DNA from 2 places in the Mesorhizobium sp. B1-1-8 genome. Region 1 is predicted to be linked to the other one. Evidence: riboswitches for the same ligand, from Rfam matches in the RefSeq annotation. Region 1 holds a riboswitch; the other holds the start of a gene.

Evidence for each region. Region 1 has a riboswitch for thiamine pyrophosphate ahead of thiB (thiamine ABC transporter substrate binding subunit). Riboswitches for the same ligand answer to the same signal wherever they lie in the genome.
Region 2: another riboswitch for thiamine pyrophosphate. It lies ahead of FJ974_RS21700 (YkoF family thiamine/hydroxymethylpyrimidine-binding protein); the one in region 1 lies ahead of thiB (thiamine ABC transporter substrate binding subunit).

Annotation. Positions count from the first base shown of each region.
Region 1 covers NZ_CP083956.1:1,186,520-1,190,928, forward strand. The annotation lists gene FJ974_RS05840 (ABC-F family ATP-binding cassette domain-containing protein) at 1-1,332, opposite strand, end outside; gene FJ974_RS05845 (thiamine diphosphokinase) at 1,334-1,978, opposite strand; TPP riboswitch at 2,083-2,196, shown strand; gene thiB (thiamine ABC transporter substrate binding subunit) at 2,240-3,247, shown strand; gene thiP (thiamine/thiamine pyrophosphate ABC transporter permease) at 3,381-4,409, shown strand, end outside.
Region 2 covers NZ_CP083956.1:4,431,042-4,435,450, reverse strand. The annotation lists gene FJ974_RS21715 (hypothetical protein) at 1-70, opposite strand, end outside; gene FJ974_RS21710 (hypothetical protein) at 392-745, opposite strand; gene FJ974_RS21705 (GSU2403 family nucleotidyltransferase fold protein) at 835-1,923, opposite strand; TPP riboswitch at 2,306-2,418, shown strand; gene FJ974_RS21700 (YkoF family thiamine/hydroxymethylpyrimidine-binding protein) at 2,409-3,017, shown strand; gene FJ974_RS21695 (ABC transporter permease) at 3,372-4,160, shown strand; gene FJ974_RS21690 (ABC transporter ATP-binding protein) at 4,157-4,409, shown strand, end outside.

The DNA.
Region 1 (4,409 bases):
CTGTAGCAGCTCCAGCGTCTCCATGTCGAGATCGTTGGTCGGCTCATCGAGCACAAGCAGGTTCGCCGGCCTGGCCAGCACACGCGCCAGCAGCAGCCGCGCCCGTTCGCCGCCGGAAAGCTCGCGCACTGGCGTGCGTGCCTGTTCCGGCTTGAACAGGAAATCCTTCATGTAGGAGACGACATGGCGCTGCTCGCCATTGACGACGAGGTTCTCGCCGCGCCCGTCGGTGAGGTAGTGCGCCAGCGTCTCCTGCGGGTCGACCGCCTCGCGCTTCTGGTCGAGGGTCGCAATTTCCAGATTGACGCCGAGCCGTACCGAGCCGGCATCCGGCGCCAACTCGCCGGTCAGCATCTTCAACAACGTCGTCTTGCCGGCGCCGTTCGGGCCGACCAGGCCGACGCGGTCGCCGCGCTGAATGCGGGTTGAAAATCCCTTGACCACGGTGAGGTCGCCAAAACTCTTGTCGATGTTTTTCGCCTCGATCACCAACTTGCCGGATTCGGCGGCGTCGCTGGCCACCATGGTGGCAGTACCCTCGGCGCCGCGATGGCTGCGGTGGCGCTGGCGCATGGCCTGCAACTCGCCGAGGCGACGCATGTTGCGCTTGCGCCGCGCCGTCACGCCGTAGCGCAGCCAATGCTCCTCGCGCACGATCTGGCGGCCGAGCTTGTGCTGCTCGCGCTCTTCGTCCTCGAGCACCTGGTCGCGCCATTCCTCGAAATGCGCAAAACCCTTGTCCAGCCGCCGCGTCCGGCCACGGTCGAGCCATACGGTGGCGCGCGAGACGCGCTCGAGAAAACGGCGGTCGTGCGAGATCAGGATCACCGCCGAGGAGGTGCGGGCAAGTTCCTCTTCCAGCCATTCGATGACCGACAAATCGAGATGGTTAGTCGGCTCATCGAGCAGCAGAATGTCGGGCTCGGGCGCCATGACGCGGGCAAGGGCGGCGCGGCGCGCCTCGCCGCCGGAAAGGTCGTCGGGCCGCTCTTCGCCGGAAAGGCCGAGATGCTCCATCAGATAGGTGGCGCGATGCGGGTCGTCTGCCGGACCCAGACCGGCCTCGACATAGGCGCGCACGGTCGCAAAGCCATCCATGTCGGGCATCTGCGGCAGGTAGCGGACGGTCGCCGAAGGCTGGCGGAAGACCTCGCCGTCCTGCGGCTCGATCAGCCCGGCGGCGATCTTGAGCAGCGTTGACTTGCCCGAACCGTTGCGGCCGACCAGCGCGATCTTCTCACCGGCCGAAGCGCTGAGTTCGGCGCCGTCGAGCAGCGGCGTGCCGCCGAAAGTCAGCTTTATCCCGTCGAGATTGAGAAGAGGCGGGGCCATGTCAGCTTTCAGGCAGAGGATAGGGATGCGCCAGGAGCAGCGCCCGGCCGCGCTCCAGCGCGATCTCCAGCCGCCCTTTGACTTCGTTTGATATAGTCAGCGACGAGCCGAACGCCACCCCGACATTGTCGAGCGGCCATTTGGCGCCGGAGACCGTCAGGCCGGCGAGGTCGGAAAAGCCGAGCACCGAAAACAGCGTGCCGTCGGCATAGTCGAAGCGGGCTTTTCCCAGCAGGATGGGAACACCTTCCTGCGCGCCGCTGGTCAACAGCACCGTCGTGCCGGCCTCCGCCAGCCGAAGCCCAAGCGCCAGGTGCAGAAAGGCATGGTCGGCGCGCTTGCCGCCAAAGGCGCCGGCCAGCACCAGGCTGGTGGCGCCGCGTTCGAGCGCCTCGGCGATTGCGAGTTCGCCGTCCGTCTTGTCCTTCTCGGCTGGGAATGTCTTTCGCGGCACGGAAGCGAGGCCGTCCGGCAGGTTCGCCGGCACCGAGTCGAAATCGCCGACCCAGAGCTCCGGGATCAGGCCCAGCATGCGGGCATGGCCGATGCCGGCATCGGCGGCGATGACGCGCGAGCCTTCGATCTGGCGCTCGAGCCGAGGCGTGCGGATGAGTTCGCCGCCAAGCAGGATGGTGAATGTGCTCATGTCGCGTCGCCCTTACCAGTCCGGCCGATGAAACGGAAGCCGGGCCGATTGGATGTCCGGCAAACTTCCGCTTGCGCGCCGCTCGGGCCGGGCCTATGTCTCAAGCCGCTCTAACGGGGTGCCGGACGCTGACTTCGCGAACCGGCTGAGAGGCAAGAGGCCAACCCGCTGAACCTGATCCGGTTTGTACCGGCGGAGGGATTAGACGTTTCGGACCATCCGACGCCTCAATTCCTTTCAACGTGAACGAAGGAGGCGCCGATGCGCGGATTTTTGTCCCATCTGATCCTGGCCTTGGGCCTGTCGCTTCTGGCGGGGGCTGCGCCCGCCGCCGCGAAGGACAAGCTCACCGTCTACACCTATGAAAGCTTCACCGCCGATTGGGGTCCAGGACCCGCGGTGAAGAAGGAATTCGAGGCCGAATGCGGCTGCGATCTCGACTTCGTCTCGGTCGCCGACGGCGTCGCGCTGCTCAATCGCGTCAAGCTGGAGGGCGCGGGCACCAAGGCCGATGTCGTGCTCGGCCTCGACACCAATCTCACCGCCGACGCCAAGGCGAGCGGCCTGTTCGTGCCGCATGGCGCGGTGTCCGGCATCAACGTGCCGGGCAGTTGGAGCGACGATACCTTCGTGCCCTTCGACTACGGCTATTTCGCTGTCGTCTACGACACCGAAAAGCTGAAAAACCCGCCGAAAAGCCTGAAGGAACTGGTCGAGGGCAGTGCGTCCGACAAGATCGTCATCCAGGATCCGCGCACCTCGACACCGGGCCTCGGCCTGCTCTTGTGGGTGAAATCGGTCTATGGCGACAAGGCGCCGGAGGCCTGGGCCAAGCTCAAGCCGAAAGTGCTTACCGTGACGCCGGGCTGGAGCGAGGCCTATGGCCTGTTCACCAAGGGCGAAGCGCCGATGGTGTTGTCCTACACCACCTCGCCGGCCTACCACATGGTCGCCGAAAACACCCAGCGCTACCAGGCGGCGTCCTTCGACGAGGGCGAGTATCTGCAGATCGAGGTCGCCGGCATCACCACCACGGGCGCGAAGAACCCGCTGGCGCAAAATTTCATCGCCTTCATGACCGGGCCGAAATTCCAGGACATCATTCCCGAGACCAACTGGATGTTCCCGGCCGGCAAGACCGACAAGCCGCTCAATCCGGCCTTCGACAAACTGGTAAAGCCGAGCAAAACCTTGCTGTTCAGCCCCGAGGAGGTTGCGGCCAACCGCAAGGCATGGATGGATGAATGGCTGGCGGTGATGAGCAGGTAGGATTGCTATTCGCGCAAGATGATCGCTCTACGGCGCCCCCCTCTGTCCTGCCCGTCCTCCGCAGTTGCTGCGGAGGACAGAGGGGGGCGCGAAGGAACGCGGCGTTCGCTAGCTCAAATCCAAGTGGTGCAGCGTGCAGTCCGCGCCGCGCCCTGACTCCCGCATCCCCGCCGGCATCGTCGCCCTCGCGGCAATCGCCTTGCTGATCGGCGGCGCCTTCGCCGGGCTCATCCTCGAAGGCGTGCACGACCTGTCCGGCGCTGTCGCCGCCTTCGACAGCTATCTCGTCCGCGTCGCACGCTTCACGCTGTGGCAGGCGCTGTTATCGACGCTGTTGTCAGTTGGCCCGGCGCTGCTGGTGGCACGGGCTCTGTCCAGGCATCCAGGCTTTCCCGGGCGCGGCCTGATTCTGCAGCTCTTCACCGTGCCGCTGGCCTTGCCGGCAATCGTCGCCGCCCTCGGCGTCTTGGCGCTTTATGGCCGTGCCGGTTATTTCGCCGGCATTCTTGGCCGTCTCGGCAGTGGGGAATGGCCCGGCATCTACGGCCTGTCCGGCATCCTGACCGCCCATGTCTTCTTCAACTTGCCTCTGGCGACGCGGCTGTTTCTTGAAGCGCTGGGTACAGTGCCGACCGACCAGTGGCGGCTGGCGAGCCAGCTTGGCATGGGGGCGGCGCCTTCATTCCGCCTGATCGAATGGCCGGCGCTGCGCGCGGCCCTGCCGGGGGTCGCCGGGCTGATTTTCATGCTCTGCATCACCTCCTTCACCATCGTGCTGACGCTGGGCGGCGGGCCGGCGGCCACGACGCTGGAAGTCGCAATCTACCAGTCGCTGCGCTTCGATTTCGATCCCGCGCGGGCCGTGGCACTGACGCTTCTGCAGGTCGTTCTCACCCTTATCGTGGTCATTGCCCTGACGCGGCTTGGCGCCAATACGGTCGGCGATGCCAATCTGCCGGTGGCGCCGCGCCGCTATCTCGCGGCGGGCAGGCTTGAAACCGCACTGAACGCCGGCCTGATCGCGCTTGCCCTGCTGTTCGTCGCCGGACCGATGGCGGCGACGGTGGCGGCAGGATTGGAGGCCGATCTTGGCCGGCTGGCCGGCGAAGAAGCCGTACGGCGGGCAACGCTCACCAGCGCCGGGCTCGCCTTTCTCTCGGCG
Region 2 (4,409 bases), 2.4 Mb from region 1:
TTCTGGCGAATGAGGTGACTTCGTAAGGCTGATCGTCGGGGTGTATTCCGATGTCGATTTGCTGGTCCATCAAACGAATTCCTCCCTGGTATGCGGCTACGCCCTCCTTCGCCTGAAGCGAATTAAACTACCGGCCGCCCGTCTGCGTCCACCAATTGGCAATTGTGTGAAACGATGCATTTTCCAGGACGCGGCCCAAGGGTTGCAACGGGGCGCCAGGGCGGTGTTTTTCGGGCGGCTGCCCTTATCCCGTTCCTTCGCACAGGCACCTCTGGCTTACCGCGCCTAAAGCATGTCTCCCGAAAGTGCGCAGCGGGTTTCGGGACAAAGACATGCTTAAGATCAAAAGACGTAAATCATGTCGCGTGAATCCGTTTTCACGTGACATGCTTTATGCCTCATCCCATGCGTCGCTCGAGCGCGCAAAGCGAACCCCGGCGGCGGTCATCGCGCTCTCGCATTCGCTGATCAGCCTGAGGTTGCTGAGATAGCGCGCCATCGTCTGCGGCAGCCAGGCCGCGCAGGCTTCGACATAGGCGCGTCCGTGGACCAGCGTGCCCGTCGACAGACGCTCGTCTTTTTCGGCGATCACCTTCAGATATTGGCGGATGAAGCGGATGTCGTCGGCAATGTCCTGGCTGGCCATGCGCCACGCACCGGCCAGGCGTTCGCGCTCTTTGAGCGGCAATGGCGACAGAAGCGGGCGGGAGAGGTCGGCGAAGGCGGCATGGTTCGCGGTGTTCAAAGGACGTCCCCCTCAAAGAAGGGGAAATCGTACCTTATGTACGAATAGTTGTCAAAGCCTGCTCGTACAATTTGGACGATTGCTCCCTTTTATTTGAGTCGCATCGTAAAGCCTTCGAGATCTATGTGCGCTTCATCGAGCGCTTTTCCCAGAATCAGCTCAACCATTTCATGCCGATCGGGCCCGAGCAGATGCAATCCCTTCCGCAGCGCGTCGCGCCAGCTGTCGCCGCGCGCCCAGGCTTCGGCGAAGGCGAAGGCGAGATCATCCTGCCGGCGCGTTTCCCGCAGCGCCTCCACCAGCAGGCTTGCCTGGTGCAGGTCCTTCTCCCGCTTGGCGGCGGCGCTCCGCTCGCGGCGCGCCGCGACGATCAGCTTGTGGACGGCGTAGCGTTCCGGCGCCGGCACCAGCACAGGCACGCCGGAACGGTGCAACAGCACCGTCCTGACGGGGTCGCGAATGAGAAAGTCGAGGAAGCGCAAGGGCTGCGCCGAGGCACCCCCCAGCGACGGCATCGGGCTTGCGCGATCCGCATGGTCGTCGCTGCCCCGGTTCGGCGTGAGGAATTCGACTTTGTAGCGGGAAGCGTTCTCGAACTGCGTCGTGCGCCCGGCATCCGTCCGGTGCGGGATTTCGCGGAATGTCGGATCGACCGCCTTGAGCACATCGATGACCGGCGGCAGGCTGTCCTCGACCTCGGCCGAGACCGAATGGAACTGGGCAAAATCAGCATCGCCCGTCTGCAGCGCAGCACCGGGCAGCCGCACACCGAGATGCCCGGCATAGGTCTGGAAGGCGACGGTGCCGACCAGAACCGCGCGCAGGCGGAAGAGCCCGGCCTTTTCCAGCGCCTCGACCACGTCGCCGGTGAAAATGTCCGGCGCCGTCAGGCCGGCGTCGCGGACAAGGGTGGCGACCAGCTTGCGGCGGCTCCTCAGGTCGCCCTTGATCTGCTTGAACGCCGCGACCCGTTTGGCGATCTCCGGGTCCTCGGCCGGGCCGACATAGCGCCTGGTCTTTACCGGGCGAGTCTCCTCGAAATACCAGTAGTCGCGGCCCTTGACGGGGACGCGGACGAAATTGCCCGCCGTTGAAAAGTCGCTCTCGAACGAAGCGTCGAGGCTGCGCTGAACCAGTTCGGCATAGAGGGTGCGATAGGCGAGATCGATGGTTTTCATGGCGCGCTCCCCGGGGTGGTCCATGTGTTATAAGAATTCCACAATTTTCTTATAACTGCGCGCTATCGAATTGGATTTCAAGAGTGTTATAAGAAAATGGTGAAAATCTTATAATGATGAGCTCAGTAATCTCCCCCCTTGAGGGGAGATGTCGCCGAAGGCGACAGAGGGGGTCGCTTCGTCCTGACGCGACGCCATTTGGGGCGGAAGAGAAAGTCGACGCTTCCACGCGCGGCGACCCCCTCTGGCCTGCCGGCCATCTCCCCCTCAAGGAGGGAGATTCGCCAATCGCCAGTGTCGCACCATAGGGCGCTGGCCCAGACACTTTCTCGCGATGCCTCCAAAAATCGCTTCCCCAATGCCGCGAACAGTGCTTTAACCCGCTCATCCACAGGGGTGCTCCGTACGGTCGGGGCTGAGATGGGGGCGGCAAGCCTTCGGACCCTAAAGCTGATCTGGATAATACCAGCGGAGCGAGGCGGGCCATGTTTTCCGGCGCACAGATTTCTCTTTATCCCATGACCGACGATTTCGTCGGCGTCATCCTTGGCGCGCTCGGCGCGCTCGATCCTTACCGCGGCAGGCTCAGGATCGAGACCGACGACATCTCGACCTTGCTGGTCGGACCGCCGGAAGTGCTGTTCCCGGCCATGCGCGACCTGTTCGTGGCGGCGGCCGGGAGCGGCAGGCATTGCGTGCTCTCGGCGGCGATCTCGCGCGGCTGCCCCGGCGAGCCCGACGATCCGATCTGCCGCTCCGACGAGATCGGCGGGCCGACGATCCCGCTCGACGAGCGCAAGGTGGCCGCAATCCGCGCCGTGCAGGCGACGCCCTCGACCGGGCAGCCTGCGGCGGCGCAGTTCTCGCTCTATGTGATGGGCACTGGCGACCACATGGACGAGATCTACGGCTGCATCGATTTCCTGAAACAGTCCGGCGTCTACGAGCGCTCGAAACATTTCTGCACCAAATTGCGCGGCGATGCCGGCGCGATCTTTGCCACGCTGAACGAAGCCTTCTGCCGCTTCGGCCCAGGCGCCGGGCATGTGACCCTCGACATAACGATTTCGGCGAATAGCCCGACCGCGGTTTGAGCCGCGTAGGCGCCATTCATTCGTCGAGGATTTGTCGTGGCTGTTTGGTATAATAACCCATCGCGTGGGGGAGACGCCCCCACTGATCCCTTGCAACAAGGGAGAGAGGCGCCTTCGGCGATTGGCGAAAGCCGCGACGCGGGCGAATCTCCCCCCTCGAGGGGGAGATGGCCGGTCCACCCTCCGCAGCTGCAGCGCAGCTGCTGCGGAGGACGGGCAGGCCAGAGGGGGTCTCAGCCCGTGGAGCGCCAACCTCCTCTGCGGCCGCAGGCGACGTCGGCGCTTCACGCGCGGCGACCCCCTCTGTCGCCTCCGGCGACATCTCCCCCTCGAGGGGGGAGATCGGCCGTCACCATCGCCCTCACCAGAATCACCCCCGCCGCCCTCGCTTTCGCCTTGCTCCTCACCGCATGGGAGCTCTACGCCCGCTATGGCGGCATCGCCCCGACCATGCTGCCGGCGCCGTCGCGCGTGCTGGAGCAGGCCTGGCAGAACCGCGAGGCCTTGGCCGAAAACACCATCCCCACCATCCGCGCCACATCGGCCGGCTTTGCCTGCTCACTCATCGCTGCCTTCGTCCTTTCGGCGCTGGTCGATTTTCTCCCCCGGCTGCGCCGCGCGCTGTTTCCGCTGCTGATCGCCAGCCAGACCTTGCCGCTGGTGGCGATCGCGCCGCTGGCGGTGCTGTGGTTCGGCTTCGGCCTGCTGCCAAAGATCCTGCTGGTGGCGCTCGTGACCTTCTTCCCGATGATGGTGGCGCTGGTCGAGGGTTATGCGGCCACGGAGAAGGAGATTGCCCAGATGCTTGCCGCCATGGGGGCAGGGCGCTGGCGCATCTTCCGGCTGGCGCGCCTGCCTTCGGCGTTGCCCTATTTCTTCGCCGGCCTGCGGATCTCCATCACCTATGCTGTGGTCGGCGCGATCTTCGCCGAATATGCCGGCGCGGCGAAGGGTCTCGGCATCTATATGCTCAGCGCCAAGAACAATTTTCGACCCGATCTGGTGCTTGCCGCCGTCGCGGTCAGTTCGGTCCTCACCATTGCGCTGTTCGGCCTTGCCGTGCTGCTGCAGCGGCTCGTCATGCCTTGGGAGAAAGCCGGCCGCGACCGTAAGGCGGAGCGTTCGGCGGAGGCGCGGCAATGATGCGGCTAGAACTCCGCGACGTGCGCAAAAGCTTCGGCACGCTCGAAGTGCTGGCCGGCATTTCGCTGCATGTCGCCGCCAGCGAATTCGTCTCCATCCTCGGCCCATCCGGCGCCGGCAAGTCGACCCTGTTCCAGCTTTTGACCGGCGGACTAAAAGGCGAGGGCGAGATGCTTTTCGACGGCGCGCCGCTCGATGGCCGCCCCTTCGCCTTCATGCCGCAGCGCGACGCGCTGATGCCGTGGCGGC